DNA from 2 places in the Paenibacillus sp. FSL R5-0912 genome. Region 1 is predicted to be linked to the other one. Evidence: riboswitches for the same ligand, from Rfam matches in the RefSeq annotation. Region 1 holds a riboswitch; the other holds the start of a gene.

Region 1 (9,514 bases):
CAACATGAACCGCGGTTACAGATACAAGCTCCGTGCCGTTCTTGGCATTCTGGTCATCCAGGTAAGGCTTGTGCTGGAAGAAGTTCGCATCCAGCCCCTTCTCGGCAAGCTGTGTATTCGGAAGGACATAATCCGTGAATTCTTTGATCTCAAGCGTAATGCCTTGTGCTTCAAGCAGCGGGGCAATAGCTTTCAGAATTTCCGCATGCGGTACAGGAGAAGCTCCAATGACCAGGGTTACCGGTTCTGCAGCAGGTTCAGTGGACGGTTCTGCAGCAGCTTCCGTTGGCGCCGTTGTAGCCGCAGAGTTTGCCGCATTATTCGCAGTGTTATTGTTGCCGCAAGCCGCGAGCACCAATATCATGGTCAGGCTGAAGAATGTGAGCAGTACTTTTTTCATTTGTAAATCCCCCTCTAATCCGTATGTTTTGTATGAATAAGGCTATATGGACGTACCTTATTTCCGTGTAAAATGTCTTACCAGCCGGTCGCCTGCCATTTGCAGCAGCTGCACCAGAATGACCATCAGGGCCACCGAGATAATCATGACTTCCTTCTCATAACGGTAATAGCCGTAGCGGATCGCCAGGTCACCCAGACCCCCGCCGCCTATCATCCCTGACATTGCGGTATAAGAGACAAGCGTAACAACGGTTATGGTTACTCCGGCCAGCAGGCCCGGACGGGCCTCCGGCAGCAATACGCGCATAACGATCTGCTGCGTGGATGCTCCCATACCCTGCGCCGCTTCGATGATCCCCCGGTCAACCTCCCGCAGTGCGGTCTCTACCAGTCTGGCGAAGAATGGAGCCGCGCCAATCACCAGCGCCGGAATCGTTCCAAGTACACCTATCGAGGTACCCATAATCGACTTGCTGAACGGAATCAGGGCAACCATCAGAATAATAAAGGGAACTGAACGCAGAATATTTACGACGAACGATAATACCGAGTAAACAGCCCTGATAATAGTGTTATTAGATCTGCCCCATAAATATAACACAATGCCGAGCGGTAAACCAAGGATAATTGTGAATATTCCTGAAAAAGCTAACATTTTCATTGTTGCAACCGTGGCATCAAGCATTTCTTCCCAGTTAATCGCGCTAAAATCCAGTCCGCCCATTAAGAAATCACCTCCACATCAAGGCCTTGAGCCGCAAGTTCGGTAAGTGTTGCTTCCACGGCACCGGATGGCCCTTCAAACCGCACAATCAGCTGACCATAAGGGACATCCTTAATAGTAGAAATGGTTCCCTGGAGAATGGCGAAATTAACTCCGGTTCCCTGCGCCACATGCGAAAGGGTCGATTCGTACGTCTTTTGCCCAAGAAAAGTAATTTTGACCGCCTTAGTATATCCGGCATGTACAGCATCAATCGCTTGCCGCAGCGGTCCGTCTGCCTGAGTTTCACTGCGGATGAATTCTTTCGTAACCTCATGCCTTGGTTTCAGAAAAACCTGGGAAACGTCGCCCTGCTCCACAATCCCACCCCCATGAATGACAGCCACCCGGTCACAAATGCTCTGAATGACATGCATCTCATGCGTAATTAGCACAATGGTCAAGTGAAATTTCCGGTTAATATCCAGCAGCAGGCGCAGAATTGAATCCGTTGTCTGCGGGTCCAGCGCTGAAGTCGCTTCATCGCATAGCAGAACATCAGGATCGCTCGCCAGAGCACGGGCGATCCCGACCCGCTGTTTCTGGCCTCCGGACAGCTGAGCCGGATATTTGTTCCGGTGCTCCTCAAGTCCGACTAGAGCCAGCAGATCCCGAACCTTCCGCTCAATCTCCGTCTTGGAGGTTCCGGCCAGCCGCAGCGGAAAGGCGATATTGTTATATACAGTTGCCGAGGAGAGCAGATTGAAATGCTGAAAGATCATCCCGATCTTGCGCCGCTGCTCCTGCAGCTGTCCTTGGCTGAGTGCCGTCAACTCCACCCCATCTACCCATACTTCACCCTCGCTCGGACGCTCCAGCAGATTAATGCAGCGGATCAGCGTGCTTTTGCCGGCACCGGAGTGGCCGATTACACCGAATATCTCCCCCTTCTTAATCGACAGGCTTAGTCCGGAAAGCGCCGTCGCGGCCTTGCTTCCTTTACCGTATACTTTCGTTAAATCTTTCAGCTCTATCAATCGCCCCGTCCTCCTTCTTCCCTGCAATTTATAACAAAAAAGACCTCTTACGATCCGTGCAGATCGGAAGAGGCCATGTGTGTGAAGTAAACAATGCCGTCTCATCTGCCAAGACCGCAAACTCAGCGGCATTGTAGGAATTAGCACCATGACATTTGCAGAACAGCAGTTATGCTGTGACAAATCGGTTGCCGGGCTTCATCGGGCCTATCCCTCCGCCGCTCTCGATAAGATTATAGTATGAAGTTATATATGCCGTTTCATGTTAGAAGTAAATACTTGCATAAGTATATTAAGTTTCCGGTTCTTTGTCAAAGGTAAGTTTTTACGGCTGTACGTGCTCTGAACGCTTGCTGGATGCAGCTTTATTCTTGTGCCACTGCTCATTGCTGTACCTGAAGGCAGCCGACAAAGATTTGCACACCATCTCCAGGCTCTGCTTCAAATCCTCCAGATGGCTGTCAAGATCCTCCAGTTGGATTTTGTCATGCAGCCCCTGATGGCGCTGCCAGAGATCATCCGTCATCTCAGCGTTCATGTAGTGAATCTCGGCATTGCGCCGTTTGCGCAGATTCTCTATCGGTTCGCGGTAAGAGTTCCTGATCCTCTCCAGCTCATTGGCCAGCGGGTTGTGCGCCTGAAGCAGCTGAAATTGGCGAAGCACAGTGAAGTATGAGAAATGTGCTTTGACTTTCCCTGTATTCAGATCATACAGACTGTTCAGGACCGTACCCAGCTTGTCCAGCAGGGAGAACACCCGGATGAAGCCGTCCTTATAAAAATACACATACCTGGCGTACTCCCCCTGCTCCGTGGGCGACATATCATCCATATAACCGGCAACTACCGACCTCCGGTAAAAGGCGGCGGCGAACCAGCTCTGTTCCAGCTCGTCCAGCGATGAGATCAGACCGCGTGTCCATATTTCCAGCTTGCGGTATTCATGGTCACGGTCTTCATGTGCGTTCATCTCCTTGCGCAGTATGGAGGCGACCTTCGCCATGTTGTCCATGGCTTCGGCCAGTACCCCGCTATTCTCGCGGGGCGGCTCTCCCAGTAATGTCCGCAGCATATTTGTCCTCCTCAGAATACTTAAGATCTAAAAATGAGGGAAATAACGGTTCCAGTTCCGGTTCACCAGTTCAACCGTGTCCTCATGAGGAACCAGCTCCTCCGGGTATCCCGGCTTCATCCGGGCATCTATTACAATAGGCAGCGAATAGCTGATTGCGTTACGCAATACATGGGTCTCCGCATAAATATCATCCGCCGGATTAAACCGGCTGAACACTGTCCACAGGAAGGACGTTTGTGTGCGCACCGCTTCTGCAGCATCGTCCACCAGAACAATCAGCGGCCAGGCTGTGCCCTTCTCCTGGAAGGAAGCGGCCAGCCTGACGGGAAGCTCAGGGTCTTCTATATAGGATGCTCCGGAAACGGCTAAACATCCGCCGCAATAGGGCACGGCGTCGGTGATTGCTGGAAGGTGACCCTCCGTATAGGTTCTGGGCAGTTCACGCACCGGGTTGCCGGTGCCCATCATCACAGCCTTACTGCCATGATTCAGCTTGCGGCCGGTATAGTCAAGGGTATCCATGGAGGTGTTAGCGAAGATCACCAGATCTGATGCCGGATTAAAGCGTTCAAGCACGGTTTCCAGCAGTTTGGGGAAATCCGTAAGCTCAACCGCTTCATTCGTCAGGAGCAGGAATTTCGTTAAAGAGAGCTGGCCTTCCCCCAGGATACGGAAGGCCGAAGCCAGTCCCTCACGCGGATAGCTCTCTCTCATCACCGCAGACGCCAAGGCGTTCGAGCCGGATTCCGAGTACGCCCACAGTGCTTTTACAGAAGGCATCATTAACGGATAGGCCGGAGCCAGCAGCCGCTGCAGATAATCCTTCAGATAATAATCCTCCTGTCGGGGTTTGCCGGTAATCGTGGCCGGAAAAATCGCATCCTTGCGGTGCCACATCCGCTGCACATGCATTACGGGAAAATCATGCTGCAGCGAATAATAGCCGGATTGACTGCCATACGGGCCTTCCGGTCTACGCTCAAACGGAGACACCCGCCCGCGGATGGAGAATTCGGCTTCTGATGGAATACGGTGACCGCCTAGGGGGTCCTGCACCATAGGAAGCTTCCCGCCCTGCATAAGGGATGCCAGCATCAATTCCGGAAGGCGCTCTGACACCGGGGCAACAGCGGCCGCAATCAGGGCAGGCGGCCCGCCGATAAAGACAGAGACCGGAATCGTCTCCCCCAGCAGCTCAGCCTGACGGTGATGGAAGCCCCCTCCTTTATGGATTTGCCAATGAATGCCGGTGGTGCTGTCATCATAAATCTGGACCCGGTACATCCCGAGATTATGGTCTTTGGGGTTGGTTATACTCTCTGTATAGACCACAGGAAGGGTGATGAACGGCCCTCCATCCTTAGGCCAGCTGGTAATTCGGGGCAATTCCTGTAGCGGATTACTGCTGCGGCAGATGCCTAGTACCGGTGCTTCACCTTGCGGTATATTTTTGGTTCCTGCTCGGATCAGGTCAAGCAGCAAGCCCTTTTCTCTCCAAAGTCCGGCAGCTGATGGCGGAATCATCGTCTCCATAGCTGCCGTCATGGATTTCACTAACTGCTCCGGGCGGGTCCCGAAGGCCTTATTCACCCGGCGGACAGTACCGAACAGATTGGTTGCAACCGGGAACGGCGTTCCTTGTACATTTGTAAACAGCAGCGCCGGGCCTTCCTCAGCGGCTACCCGGCGGTGAATCTCGGCCAGCTCCAGATTCGGATCAACCGGAGCATCAATCACGGCAAGATCCTTGTCCCTGCGGAGCTGTTCGATCCATTGTCGCAAATTACCGTATCCCACTAAACGTTCCTCCTCGAACCGGGCCCGAACCTTACCCATGCCCTTAACGGTAATCTTATCGTTTCTTGCCTGTTCCGCTTAACTGCCAGACACGGACACTCATATAACATAGAACCCCAAACAAGCCGGCAATCAGCAAAATATGCGACAACGCGGTAAAGATGTACAGTCGTTCATTATACAGCGTATGAACCACAGCAGCTCCACTGAATACCTGCATCAGGCAGAGCAGTACTGCGGCAACACCCAGAGCCCTCAGCTCCGTCAGCTCTTTGTATTTCCAGAAAGCCAGATGTCCCAGAATAGCAGTCAGCAGGAACAGCAGCGCCGCTGCAAGCCGGTGTATGAATACAATGCCCACCCCGCCAGACAGCTCCGGAATCCATTCCCCATTGCACAGCGGCCAGCCTGAACAGCCCCCCTGCGAATCGGTATGGCTTACATAAGCCCCAATATACACGACCATATAAGAATATAACGCAGTAAACCAGGTTAAGTTACGGAAGCCCCTGCTTACTTTCGGTTCTGCAGTGCTATTTTCTTCCCCCGAAAGGTAGATCCGCCCTGCTCCAAGCGCAAGCATCAGGGAGCTGGCGAACGCAATCAGCGAGAATCCCATATGTAAAGCCATCACTCCAGCAGACTGCGACTTGATTACCGCAAGCGCTCCCATTCCGCCTTGCACCACTACGAATATAAGGGTTAACAAGGCATAGGTAAGCAGATCCCTGCGCTTACGGGCATAACGCCAGAATGCAAACATGGAAGCCAGTGACATTAGGCCCGCAAGTCCGCTGAACAGACGATGGGTATATTCAATCAGGGAGCCTACGGTATAAGCCGGAATCAGCTTTCCGTGACACAGCGGCCATTCATTACCGCATTCCAGCCCCGAACCCGTCTTAGTAACCACCGCTCCGCCGAGCAGCGCCAGAAACATAACGAGGCAGGTTATATAGCTAAGCCATTTTAATTGAAGGGTCGTCAATGTTATCACCCGCATTTTATAGGAATGAATTAGTATAATGATAGCGCCCGCAGACAATTCTAGAAAAAAAACACCGCTTCTGCTCGGGTAGGGCGAAAGCGGTGCTGCTTCATTACTTGTGGATGCTAAGGTATACATCCAGCGCCGTATTCAGGAAATTCTCAATTTCCTCACGGGACTTACGAAGCTTATTCACGAATCTGACCAGTTCCCGTCCATCGGTATACGCGACAAAGCTCGGAATGCCCAGAATATTCTGTTCCTGGCTGACGTCGCCTACGGCATCGACATCCACTTCAACGAGTGTGAGGCGGTCACTATATTTCAGTTCCACATCCGGCATAAACGGATCCATGAATTTGCAATCCGAGCACCAATCCGCCTTGAATACCGCCACCGTTAAGCGCGGAGATTGTATTGACACCTGAAACTCAGCAGGAGAACTAATTTTGTCCATCTATTAACCATCCTTTCTCATTTAACCGTTACCCATGACTCTTCTCTAAGTGAAGCAAAATGTACGGAATAAGTCAAATAAAAAAGACAAAATAAGACAATGATCACAGCTTTATTCGTTTGCACGCACATGCGCCGGCTGCAGCTTCATTAGAGGATTCAGCAGTTTGCGCAGCGGACGCGGGTAACCTGCGATTTCCTGGCTGCTCAGTACGCCCAGAACAATCAACAGTACCAGATAAATGATAACCACGGCAGTTCCAACCACCAGACATGTAATCAGGAATGCCAGTCTTGCCGGCATCAGATGAGTCAGCATAATCCCCGCTTCATTGAGGCCATAGCCGATCCCGGCCGATGCGAGTACAGCGATTGAGAATCCGCCCCAGCGTTTGCCGAGAATTTCGAAGGGAATGATCTTTTTGAGCATCCGCAGATTAAGCAGCGTAATGACAATGAAGCACAGGGCCGTAGAGCCGATGATGCCATAGATGCCGAATAGCTGGCTGAACAGGAAGTTGGAAGCGAACTTCACGATAATCCCGATAAGCACGTAATACATCGAAATCCGCGACTTACCCATCCCAAGCAGAATAGAGTTCGTAGTCATCATAGTGATTTGAAAAATAGTCCCCAGCGTCAGCATCGCTACAATCCCGCTGCCGTCCAGACTGCTGAAGATCAGTCCATTGACTGAATATGCCGCCACAACGAGAGAGAGTACAATTGGTGTGCCGGTAAGAATGGAAATACGCATAGCCAGGGTAACCTGGCGTTTCAGATGCTGTTCATCTTTGCGGGCGTACGCCGCTGAAATAATCGGAATGAGCGACGTACTAAGCGCGATAGACAACACCGGCGGGATACCCGCTATACTCTGTGCACGGCTGCCGAATATCCCCAGGGCCCGGGTAGCTTCCTCCATTCCGATCCGGCCGCTGAGCAGCGGTACAATAAAGGAAGTATCGATAAAGTTCACAACAGGTACTGTGATCGAAGATAATACAATTGGAATGGACAGTTTGAAAATATCTTTATATATTCCAAGTAACGGAAGGCGTGCCTCATTCGATTCATAAAGAGCAATCTGCTCCTCGCTGCGGCGCATCTTCATCGCGTAATACAGCATAACACCGAAAGCGCCGACACTCCCGAGCACACTGCCGAAAGAAGCGCCTGCAGCCATCCATGTGTTGCTGTAGCCTTGGCGCAGCAGAATAAAAGCCAGCAGAATTGCCGTCGATACCCGGGCAATCTGCTCAATAATCTGTGAGATACCTCCGGCCATCATATTATTGCGCCCCTGGAAATAACCGCGCATCATCGCGATTGCGGGGAACAGCAGCAGCGCCGGGGCAATCGCCCGGATGGCCAGCGTACTCTCAGGAACTTTGGTGTACTCCGCATAATACGGAGCGGCTATGTACAGTATTGTACTCATTACAACACCTACAACAGCTGCAAAGATAAGGGCGGCACGGTATACCTGCTGTGCTTCATGCGGACGGTTCAGAGCATAACGCTCTGATACCATTTTGCTCAGCGTGCTGGGTATTCCTGCGGTCGCCAGCGGAAGGAGCAGCAGATACACATTGTTAGCCTGAGTAAAGGATGCATTCCCTATATCATTGAATAGATGTTCCAGCGGCACCCGCTGGGCAAGTCCAAGGATGCGGGCCACAAGTGCGGCCGCAGCCAGAATAAGCGTGCCTTTAACAAAAGATTCTTTCTTATTGGACAAGCTGTTTCGCCTTCTTCACAATAAATTTAATACCGTCCGATCCAGATAAAGAAGAGGACAACCATAACAATTTGCAGAATAATTTTGACTACGGTACTGCTGAATAGCCCCAGCAAGGAGCCGAAGCTGACCTTGACCGCCTTACCCGGCTTAGAGCCTGCAATCAGTTCACCGACAAAGGCCCCGAGGAACGGGCCGATCAGCAGACCAAAGGCCGGAATAAGAAAGGGGCCAATAATCAAGCCGATCGTGCTGCCGATGACGGACGCCCGTGAGCCGCCGAACTTTTTGACACCCCAGGCCCCGACTACATAATCGGCAACGAACAGAACCACCACAATCAATGTCTGGGCAATCCAGAACCAGGGACCGAAGGGGTCGAAGGAAAAGAACCAGCCGTATACGAAGAAGGCCAGATAAATCGCCAGCGCGCCCGGCAGGATTGGATATACCGCTCCTGCCAGCCCTACTGCAAACAAAGCAATGATCAGAATCCAACCCAGGATCGTCAATTCCTTCAACTCCTCAAGTTTTGATAGCAATAAAAGAACTCCAAAAGGTGTCGCTCGTAACTGCGGTGAATGTTTGAACTTCCGGCCGCTGTTGTCCCCAGATTTCTTGATTAATACCGCTCTGCGCGGTGGAAATCCGGTGACAAAGGCGGACGCTACCGCTCCTACAGTTTCAAACTTCCCCTCCGTTACTCCCACCAATTGTTGTCTTTCAGATCAAGCTATAAAAAATTTGATAATCCCAAACTCATTACTACATCTACTAAGCCTGCTTAGAAATTCTACCAGCCGAGGTTCCGGCCTCCGACAGAATATACTTCTCGATCACTTCCGCGATCCCGTCATTATTATTCGTAGCCACAACAGCATCGGCTTCCTGCTTAACGGTCTCCTGGGCATTGCCCATCGCTACGCCGAATCCGGCCTGCTGGATGGCCGCCAGATCATTCAGACTGTCGCCGACGGCCACAACCTGGGACATGTTAATGCCGAGAAGCTTGCAGACTTCCAGAATGCCGGATGCCTTGTTAACGCCAAGCGGATTAATCTCCAGATTGAACGGCGAGGAATTCGTGATCTCCAGCCCGCCCAGCTCCTGCAGACGCATCAGCAGCTTATGGCGGATATTATTATCCTCGGTAGAATAACCGAACTTCAGCCATTCCCTGCTGTCAATTTCGCCGTCCCAGGTGTCGCGGTTGTATACTTCATCCACCGAATATGCCCAGAACCAGATATCGAACTCTTCGGCAATCTTATGCATCTGTTTGACCAGTTCCACATCCATCAGGGACCGGCGGTAC
Region 2 (9,514 bases), 3.4 Mb from region 1:
ATGAAAAGTGTCAGTGCTGCGCTCGTCAACGGGGAACCGGTAGCCTTTGTCCAGGAGAGCGGAGAGCCGGGCTGGCTGCCGCCGGGGGCAGTGCTGCCGGAGCATATACGGTTATTCGCCAGCCGGGAGGAGCTGCGAAGCAGCGGCTTCCGCTTCAGCGCGGCGATTGTGGTTAGTGACCGGCTGCCGGATCAAGATGAGCCGGAGGATGCCATGCATGCTGAATGCGCTGTAGTCTATCGTCCGCGCAGTCTGGTGCTCGGTTTGGGCTGTAACCGCGGGACCTCTGCGGAAGAGCTTGAAGCTGTAATGCTGCATACGCTGGCAGAGCTCAGGCTATCGCTCTACAGTGTGCGGAATGTGGCGACTGCCGGGATAAAGGGCGATGAGGCCGGACTGCTGGCTCTGTGTGCCAAATACGGCTGGGAGCTGGCTTTGTATTCACCAGACCAGCTGAACGCTGTCACGCTGGACAATCCTTCGGAGGTAGTGTTCAGAGCGACCGGAGCGTACGGTGTCTGTGAGCCTGCCGCATTGTTGTCTTCAGGTGCGCAGGCGCTCCTGCAGCGCAAACATAAAAGCGGAAATGTGACAATCGCCGTAGCGCGGGTTGTCTATGCCGGTTAGAGCGGGGGAGAAGCGGTGAGAGAGAGATGGAATGAAATGAAGGACCGGGAGCCGTTATTGCAGACACGCCCGCGTTTTGTAGTAGCAGGCACGGGCAGCGGCTCCGGCAAAACAACGGTCACGCTGGGACTGATGCGGGCGTTTGCCCGGTGCGGCTTGAAGGTTCAGGGCTATAAATGCGGGCCTGACTATATCGATCCTGCTTATCATAGTGCAGTTACAGGCCGTTCCTCCCGCAACCTGGACTCTTGGATGACTTCAGGCAGCTATCTGCAGGAGTATTTCCTGACCACCTCGGAGGATGCGGACCTGTCGGTCATTGAAGGCGTAATGGGATTGTATGACGGCAAAGAGGACATTGCACTCACCGGATCAACGGCGGAGATCGCTATCCTGACGGACAGTCCGGTGCTGCTTGTAGTCGATGTCCGCAGCATGGGACGCAGTGCAGCGGCTATTGTGCTGGGCTTTCAGCAGCTGGAGCCGCAGGTGCGGATTGCTGCGGTTATTGTGAACCGCTGCGGCAGTGAGGGCCACTACCGGATGGTCCGGGCAGCGATTGAAGCGGCCTGCGGCATTCCGGTCATCGGCTGGCTGCCGCGCGACAGCGGCCTCGATATCCCGGAGCGGCATCTTGGCCTGCTTCCCGCTGTGGAGCGCGGAGAGCTGGAGCCTTTGTTCGAGCATGCCGCCGATCTGCTGGCGGAGGGCACCGATCTGGAGCGTCTGCTGGAGCTTGCCGCTGCTGCGCCTGCATTGCAGTATCCGCCGGAACCGGATGCGGTGCTGCAGGCGCAAGGGCCCTCGCTTAGCAGCCCGGGTATATTGGAGCCAGGGATGCCGGTGGTTACGGAGACTGAGACTCCGGATTCGGGCAGCCTGCCGGCATTGGAGCCTGCATCACAGGAGCAGCCTGTGTCAGCAGGGCCACCCTTGTCTTCACCGGCAGCCCGGATCATGCCGGCGGATACGAGCAGGCCGGCGCACCGTCCTGTCCAGCCGGTTATTGCCATAGCCCGGGATGCGGCATTCAATTTCTATTATGCCGACAATCTGGAGCTGCTCGAGCGCGCAGGTGCGCGGCTGGCTGCTTTCAGTCCGCTTAGCGGGGAAGGAATCCCGCCGGAGGCCGATGGAATCTATATCGGCGGCGGGTTTCCGGAAGAATTCGCTGCTGTGATTGCAGCGAATTCGCTCTTCCTGGACGGCGTAAGAGCTGCAGCTGCAGACGGAATGCCGCTGTATGCGGAATGCGGCGGCTACATGGTGCTGGCCCGCAGCCTGACCGACCGCTCCGGCGCTGTGCATAAGATGGCCGGGATCATTCCGGCGCACAGCATAATGCAGGAACGCCGCGCCGCGCTCGGGTACCGTGAGGTGACAGCACTTCACGATTGCCTGCTGCTGAAGCAGGGCGGGCGACTGCGCGGCCATGAATTCCATTATTCCGGCATGAGCTATATTCCCGGCGAAGACCGGATTTATGCCTATGAGAGTAAAGGCAGAGGAGGCAGTCAGCCGGAAGGGTATATCAGCGGCAACATTATGGCGGCGTATGCGCATATTCATTTGGCCTCCCATTTCCCGGCAGCCGGACGTATGGTGGAGGCCTGCCTCACTTATCGGGAACAGAAGAAGCAGGCGAAGCAGCGGCTCTAAGTTTTCCAGACCGGAGGCGAGCAATTCCAGAATATTTTTTAACCGTGTCACATATGTCAACCGCTTGTCATACATCTTTAAGCCTCGTATAATAGGATCAAGAGAGCGCTTTATTACCCTGCTGGCAGGTTATCGGCTTTATTTATCAGGGAATAGATTGGATTATATGCTGCTGAATTTCAAAGTCTGGAAGCAATCACTTAATGATGGTAATGGAGAAGGGAGAACGCTGCAGTGAAATTGTTGGGAGCGATTGAAGCAGGAGGAACAAAGTTTGTGTGCGGAATCGGAAATGAGGACGGGACGATTATCGACCGGGTGAGCTTTCCGACCACAACCCCTCAAGAAACGATGGGGCTGGTACTAGAATACTTCTCCGGTAAAGATGTGGAGTCCATTGGCATCGGTTCATTCGGACCGATTGACCCGGTGATCGGCAGCCCTACTTACGGATATATTACAACCACACCGAAACCCCACTGGGGTGGATATAATCTGGTAGGAGCCGTGGCGGAGCAACTTGATGTTCCGGTCGGTTTCGATACAGATGTGAACGGAGCCGCCCTGGGCGAGTACACTTGGGGTGCCGCCCAAGGGCTGGATAGCTGCCTCTATATCACAGTAGGCACCGGCATCGGCGCCGGTGCAGTGGTCGGCGGGAAGCTGATCCATGGGCTGTCTCACCCTGAGATGGGACATATTCTGGTCCGCCGCCATCCGGAAGATATCTATGAAGGCTTCTGCCCTTATCATGGCGATTGCCTGGAAGGCCTGGCGGCAGGTCCGGCGATCGGCAAGCGCTGGGGCAAGCCTGCGGGCGAGCTGCCATCGGATCATCCGGCCTGGGCGATGGAGGCCCACTATCTGGCCCATGCCCTGATGAACTATGTGCTGATCCTCTCGCCGCAGAGAATCGTGATGGGCGGCGGCGTGATGAAGCAGAGCCAGCTCTTCCCGCTGATCCATACCAAGCTGCAGGAATTGCTTGGCGGATATGTGCAGCATCCGGCGCTCAATGCAGCGATCGGCAGTTATATCGTCCCTCCTCAGCTCGGGGATAATGCCGGACTCTCGGGTGCGCTTGGTCTTGCGAAGCTGGCGCTTGACGGACAGTAGAATATGCTATAAAAAGACATTGACTGTTTCGCAATATGTGGTATCCTAGGTTTTAACAGTATAGCATTTAAGAGGAAGCACCTCTTTCACGTATTTTCGTGGGAGAGGTGCTTTTTTTGTGCAAAGATAAGAATTTATAGGCTCCGCGCAATAAATGTTCCTTATCTTTCCCGCTGAAACCGTATCGGGCGGGGGCAGAGAATCCGGTGGTCCGCACAAAGACCATGCATACTGTAAGACGATGAAGGTAGGGATTCATATGCAGATCGTATTTATGAACCGTTTGTCCAGAATGTCAGGCGTGGACCAGGAGGTATTTGCCCAGCTGTGGATTGGAGAGGAGGAGGGGGTATGGCGTCTGGGCTGGCGCGACTTCTCAGGGGAACAGGAAATGGGTGACAGCCTATGGTATGAAGGCGGTTCATGGAATGAAATGCTGTGTGTGTACCGGCATGAGCTTGCAATGAAGATGGGTGACGGTTACCGCCCCCTGATTGATGGTGTATTTCATGAAGATGAGCATCTTAACAGCCGCGGTCAGGAGCAGCTTAAGCTGCAGTATTACAGTGAGCAGTACGCAAATGAAACGGTCTATGAGGAGCTATGCTCGTGGCGCAGAGGCAAGGCCTCCAGTGAACGCAAGGCACCCTATATCCTGGCTAGCAACCGTCTGCTGCGGATGATCAGTGCATTTCTGCCCCATACGGCAGAAGAGCTGCTGCAGATTCCCGGGGTAGGTGAAGGTAAAGCCTCGCAATATGGCGCCGACTGGCTCAGTATTACCTCCGGTGTGCAGCGTGAGCATCAATATCCGCTGGGCTGGGTAAGTGATTCGGTGGACGAAGAGAGCTTTGTTTCCTGGCTGTACAAACAGAAGGAGCTGAAATACAAGAAGCAGCTGGAGCGGCTGAGATTGCGGCGTGTGCTGCTTCAGGGGATTGAAGAAGGGCAGGGAATGGAGCAGCTCAAGGGGCTCAGCGGGGTCTCCCGCCGTGAAGTTCTTGAAGCTGTAGAGGAACTGGAGAAGGACGGTTATTCTGTTGAGAAGCTCATTGCTCTTGAACTCAATGAAGTCACTTCCCAGGAACAGAACAATATATGGACAGCTTATGAGCTGATTGGTGATACCTTCCTGAAGCCCGTCCTCTATAAGGCCTATGGCGAGGATTTCTCGCCCGCAGAAGGCCTCGATATGTACTATGAGCGCCTGCGGCTGATCCGTATCCGCTTCCGCCGGGAGCAACCGGCCGGGTTGGGGCTGGCGACGAACCTGTAGGAAGCAGCCTACTTCCCGGAGCTTACCCTGTATCGCGCTTCCCCCTTTCCCGCGAGGAAGCGAGCTGCAGGGTTTTATCTGCGGCCGGCAGTGTCTGCAAATTATTAGGAGAAAGGGACGATTAGGGGTACTATACCTGTATGCAGTTAAAAAGGAGTGGGACATATGATAGTTACGTTGACGGTTAATCCTAGCGTGGATGCCAGTACGGGTATAAGTAAGGTTGTTCCCGATCATAAGCTGCGCTGCCGTGAAGCCTCGTACAAACCGGGGGGCGGCGGTGTGAATGTGTCACGGGCGATTCATAGGTTGGGCGGGGATTCCCTTGCACTGTATGCCTCAGGCGGACTTCATGGTCAGCTGCTGCACCATATGCTGGAACAGGAGGGCGTGAAGCATCAGGAGATTCCGATCAGCGGGCAGACCCGGGAGAATCTGATTGTCGTGGAGGAATCCACAGGACAGCAGTTCCGGTTCGACATGCCGGGCCCGAGGTTCATCGAAGGCGATTGGAAGCAATGCCTCGAACAATTAATGGCGCTGCCGGACAAACCAACTTATCTTGTAGCCAGCGGCAGTTTACCTCCAGGCTGTCCGGCTGATTTCTATAGCCGTGTCATTGAAATTGTGAAGCCATGGAATGCCAGGGTGATTGTCGACACTTCCGGTGAACCGCTGCAGCTGGCTGCTGATGCCGGAGTTTATCTGCTGAAGCCTAATGCACGGGAGCTTGAAGAGTTATCGGGCCGTACTATAACCGGTGATGAGGAAGTGAAGGCAGCCGCGCTGCAGCTGATCGAAGAAGGGCGGACCGAGGTGGTTGTGGTTTCGCTTGGCGGGGACGGGGCGCTGCTGATTACGGGAGACGGTTGCGAGCACCTGCGGGCACCTGAGGTTCCCGTACTCAGCGTAGTTGGTGCCGGTGACAGTCTGGTAGCCGGACTCGTATATAGTCTGGAACGGGGCTGGCCGCTGCGCAGAGCTGTTCAATTCGGCGTTGCCTCCGGTGCGGCGGCGGTCATGAACCCGGAGCGGTTGTTCAACAGCATGGATAAGGATACTTCTGGACAACAGTAAATTTAAAGCCCGCCATATACCAAAAAGACGAAGGCTTCCTTTACCCTCCGGGTAATCGGTGCCTTCGTCCTGCGTATTCGTCCGCTGTGCTTCATAGCCAATCCTTCTTGCGGAATATCACCAGCATTCCGCAGCCGAGCGTCACCATGACGGCGATAACTCCATAATAGCCGTACTGGGAGTGAGTCTCGGGAATATTGTCAAAGTTCATACCGTAGATACCGGTAATAACGGTCAGCGGCATGAATATCGTAGTAATTGCCGTAAATACTCTCATGATTTCATTGGCGCGGTTAGCGATACTGGACTGATATGCTTCGCGTAAGTTGCCCATGAGATCGCGGTACGTTTCGAATGTTTCAGAGATCTTAACCGCATTTTCATAAATATCACTGAAATACTTCTGCAGCTGATCGTCGATCAGGCGGAGGTCTTTTTTGTTCAGCGTGTTGATAACTTCCTTCTGCGGGCCTAGCATCTTCTTCAGCCAGAGAATTTCACTGCGCAGACCGATGATCTCGCTAAGATGCGATTTCTTGGTGTGCATGAGGATGTCTTCTTCCAGCTTCTCAATCCGCGCTTCAATCCGGTCACCGACGGAGAAGAAGTTGTCAACCACAAGGTCGATTAGCAGGTACAGGAAGCGGTCAGGCTCACTGACCTCCTGCTCCCAGAGTACAGGCTTCAGGACGCGCAGCTCATGGATCTTCTGCTTGGTAACGGTGATGATGAAATGTCTGCCCAGGAACACGTTGAGCGCGCGGAGGAAGATTTCCTCGTCATCAAACCGGATACTGTTTACTACGATAAAATAATGGCTCTCATAAATCTCCAGCTTCGGGCGCTGATCCTCTTCACTGAGGCAGTCCTCCACAGCCAGATCATGCAGATTGTACAATGGCTGAAGCTCTACAAGGTCCTCAGCATCCGCATCAATCCAATAGAAACCCTCAGCGGGTGCGGTAAGTGTATCCTCAATATTGTCAATAGTCGTAAAAACCCCTGCGTTTACCAGCCGGATTTTCATCTGATTCACTCCTTCTGTCCCTGGTCTTCTCCAGGGATATGCTAATTAAAGCACAGAGAAAAAATCAGCTTGGCCGGTGGTACAATCTACTGATGAAGGCCAAAAGACGGTCCGAGAGCATGAAGAAGAACTGCCCCCGCCGCCGGCAAGCTGATGTTAATCCTGTGTGGTTGTTCTTTCTGCACGCTTATTCGCGAGCCCGGGTCGCCTTCCATTCTTCTCTCACCTCTTCTTTTCGCCGTTTATGGTTGAAACACTTGTCTAGTATAACGCCCGGGTATGCCTCTTTCAAGATAAATTCTTTTCATTCTCTGGGCCCCTTAAGCATTGTATGGACTTGACGAAAAGGAGGTTCATGATTTAAAGTAAATTTTAAGAATAGTATCTCCGGATGCTTTAGCTTTTCCAACTGAATACAGCTTAATCTTATCAAGAGCAGGTGGAGGGACTAGCCCGATGAAACCCGGCAACCGGCGTGTGAACGCACGGTGCTAATTCTTGCGGAAGCTTTGCAGGACGTTATTTGTCCGGCGGAAGTTCTCTGGCAGATGAGAGAGGCGCATATGACTGCAGATATATGACCTTTCTCGCCCGAGAAAGGTCTTTTTTCGTTGTTTTGGATCAGATTTAACCGCCAAGCGGAACCTAATTTCAGTTAAGGAGTGGAAACAGCAATGCCTATTAAAATTCCCGACAGTCTTCCGGCCAAAGAAGTATTATCCGGTGAGAATATTTTTGTAATGGATGAAAGCCATGCCTTTCATCAGGATATCCGTCCTTTGCGGATCGCCATCCTGAATCTGATGCCGACCAAAGAAACCACGGAAACGCAGCTGCTGCGCCTTATCGGGAACTCACCGCTTCAGGTGGATGTTGTTCTGCTGCATCCCAGCTCCCATACCTCGAAGAATACTTCGGCAGAGCACTTAAAGAGCTTTTACAAAACCTTTGATGAAATCAGTGACCGCCGCTTTGACGGCTTGATCATCACCGGTGCTCCGGTGGAACAAATGGAGTTCGAGGATGTCAACTACTGGGAAGAGCTGAAAGTGATTTTTGAATGGAGCAAGCAGAACGTAACCTCGACGATGCATATCTGTTGGGCCGCGCAGGCAGGACTGTACCACCACTTCGGTGTGCGTAAGGTGAGTCTGCCGGATAAATGCTTTGGAGTGTTTCCGCATACGCTGAGCCATAATAATGTGAAACTGCTGCGGGGCTTCGACGAAGTATTCCATGTGCCGCATTCCCGTCACACCGACGTCTCCCGTGAAGATATAGAGAATAATCCGGATCTGCAGATTCTGGCGGAATCAGAGGAGGCCGGTGTGTACCTGGTTTCTACGCATGACGGCAAGCAGATTTTTGTGACCGGACATTCAGAATATGATCCGTTCTCCCTGAAATGGGAGTATGACCGCGATATCGCCAAAGGCATGGATATTGAGATTCCAAAGCACTATTATCCAAAAGATGATCCCACCCGTACACCGCCGGCCGTCTGGCGTGCCCATGCCAACTTATTATTCGCTAACTGGCTCAATTACTATGTATACCAGGAGACACCCTACGATATCGGAGCGTTTATTTAAAAGTTGTATTTGTATTATAGAAGGATGGGTTGGCGCACAACACATAGTCTATGCTTCCGAAGCAAGTTTTGTCGAAGAATGATCAGGTTGTGTACGCTATACAAAACTAAGCCCATGCTTCCGAAGCCAGTTTGTACGAAGAAATTCAGGGAAGCAAATGCTAACAAACTATTAGGAGGAAATGGAAATGGACGAGAAACTGAAAATTGAGAGCAAACTGGCACAGATTGGTTCGATGGAGGACCCCGCGACAGGGGCGATTAATTATCCTGTGTACAACGCGACGGCATTCCGTCACCCGAGACTCGGACAGAGCACGGGCTTTGATTACATCCGCACCAAAAATCCTACCCGCTCTGTGCTCGAAGATGCGGCAGCGGTACTGGAATCCGGCGATGCCGGCTTCGCCTGCGCCTCGGGTATGGCTGCATTGACTACTGTGTTTGCCTTGTTTGGGCAAGGGGATCATCTCGTTGTCTCGCTCGACCTGTACGGCGGAACCTATCGTCTGCTGGAACGGATTCTGTCCAAATACGGCATCAGCGCCTCCTATGTGGATACGAATGATCTGGATGCTCTGGAGGCTGCGCGACAGCCGGGCACCAAGGGTGTATTCATTGAGACACCAACCAATCCGCTGATGATGATTACGGATATCGAAGCGGTATGTACATGGGCCCGCCACCACGGGTTGCTCACGATTGTCGACAATACGCTGCTGACCCCGTTCTTCCAGCGCCCGATTGAGCTTGGAGCAGATATCATCGTTCACAGCGCGACCAAGTATCTGGGCGGACACAACGATGTACTGGCTGGACTTATAGTAACGAAAGGTGCTGAATTGTCTGCTGAAATGGCTGTTCTGCATAACTCAATGGGAGCCGTTCTTGCCCCGAACGACAGCTATCAGCTGATGAAGGGAATGAAGACACTCGCCCTACGCATGGAGCGGCATGAGAGCAATGCACTGGCTATCGCCCGTTATCTGCTGGAGCATCCGGCCATTGCTGAGGTCTTCCATCCGGGGCTTCCGGATCATCCGGGGTATGAAATCCAGAAGCGCCAGTCTTCGGGCAATACCGGAATTTTCTCCTTCAAGGTGAAGGATGCGAGATACGTGGAGCCGCTGCTCCGCCATAT

The links. Region 1 has a riboswitch for S-adenosylmethionine ahead of R50912_RS27460 (methionine ABC transporter ATP-binding protein). Riboswitches for the same ligand answer to the same signal wherever they lie in the genome.
Region 2: another riboswitch for S-adenosylmethionine. It lies ahead of metA (homoserine O-acetyltransferase MetA); the one in region 1 lies ahead of R50912_RS27460 (methionine ABC transporter ATP-binding protein).

The regions. Positions count from the first base shown of each region.
Region 1 is NZ_CP009282.1:6,518,613-6,528,126, forward strand. It holds gene R50912_RS27450 (MetQ/NlpA family ABC transporter substrate-binding protein) at 1-400, opposite strand, end outside; gene R50912_RS27455 (methionine ABC transporter permease) at 458-1,126, opposite strand; gene R50912_RS27460 (methionine ABC transporter ATP-binding protein) at 1,126-2,142, opposite strand; SAM riboswitch class I at 2,241-2,376, opposite strand; gene R50912_RS27465 (Cthe_2314 family HEPN domain-containing protein) at 2,468-3,214, opposite strand; gene R50912_RS27470 (UbiD family decarboxylase) at 3,242-5,014, opposite strand; gene R50912_RS27475 (COX15/CtaA family protein) at 5,070-6,002, opposite strand; gene R50912_RS27480 (thioredoxin family protein) at 6,115-6,459, opposite strand; gene R50912_RS27485 (putative polysaccharide biosynthesis protein) at 6,571-8,199, opposite strand; gene R50912_RS27490 (DUF456 domain-containing protein) at 8,226-8,711, opposite strand; gene R50912_RS27495 (Cof-type HAD-IIB family hydrolase) at 8,974-9,514, opposite strand, start outside.
Region 2 is NZ_CP009282.1:2,203,219-2,212,732, forward strand. It holds gene R50912_RS09270 (cobalt-precorrin 5A hydrolase) at 1-627, shown strand, start outside; gene R50912_RS09275 (cobyrinic acid a,c-diamide synthase CobB) at 664-2,286, shown strand; gene R50912_RS09280 (ROK family protein) at 2,521-3,402, shown strand; gene R50912_RS09285 (HRDC domain-containing protein) at 3,662-4,678, shown strand; gene R50912_RS09290 (1-phosphofructokinase family hexose kinase) at 4,844-5,755, shown strand; gene corA (magnesium/cobalt transporter CorA) at 5,847-6,782, opposite strand; SAM riboswitch class I at 7,206-7,337, shown strand; gene metA (homoserine O-acetyltransferase MetA) at 7,457-8,374, shown strand; gene R50912_RS09305 (aminotransferase class I/II-fold pyridoxal phosphate-dependent enzyme) at 8,562-9,514, shown strand, end outside.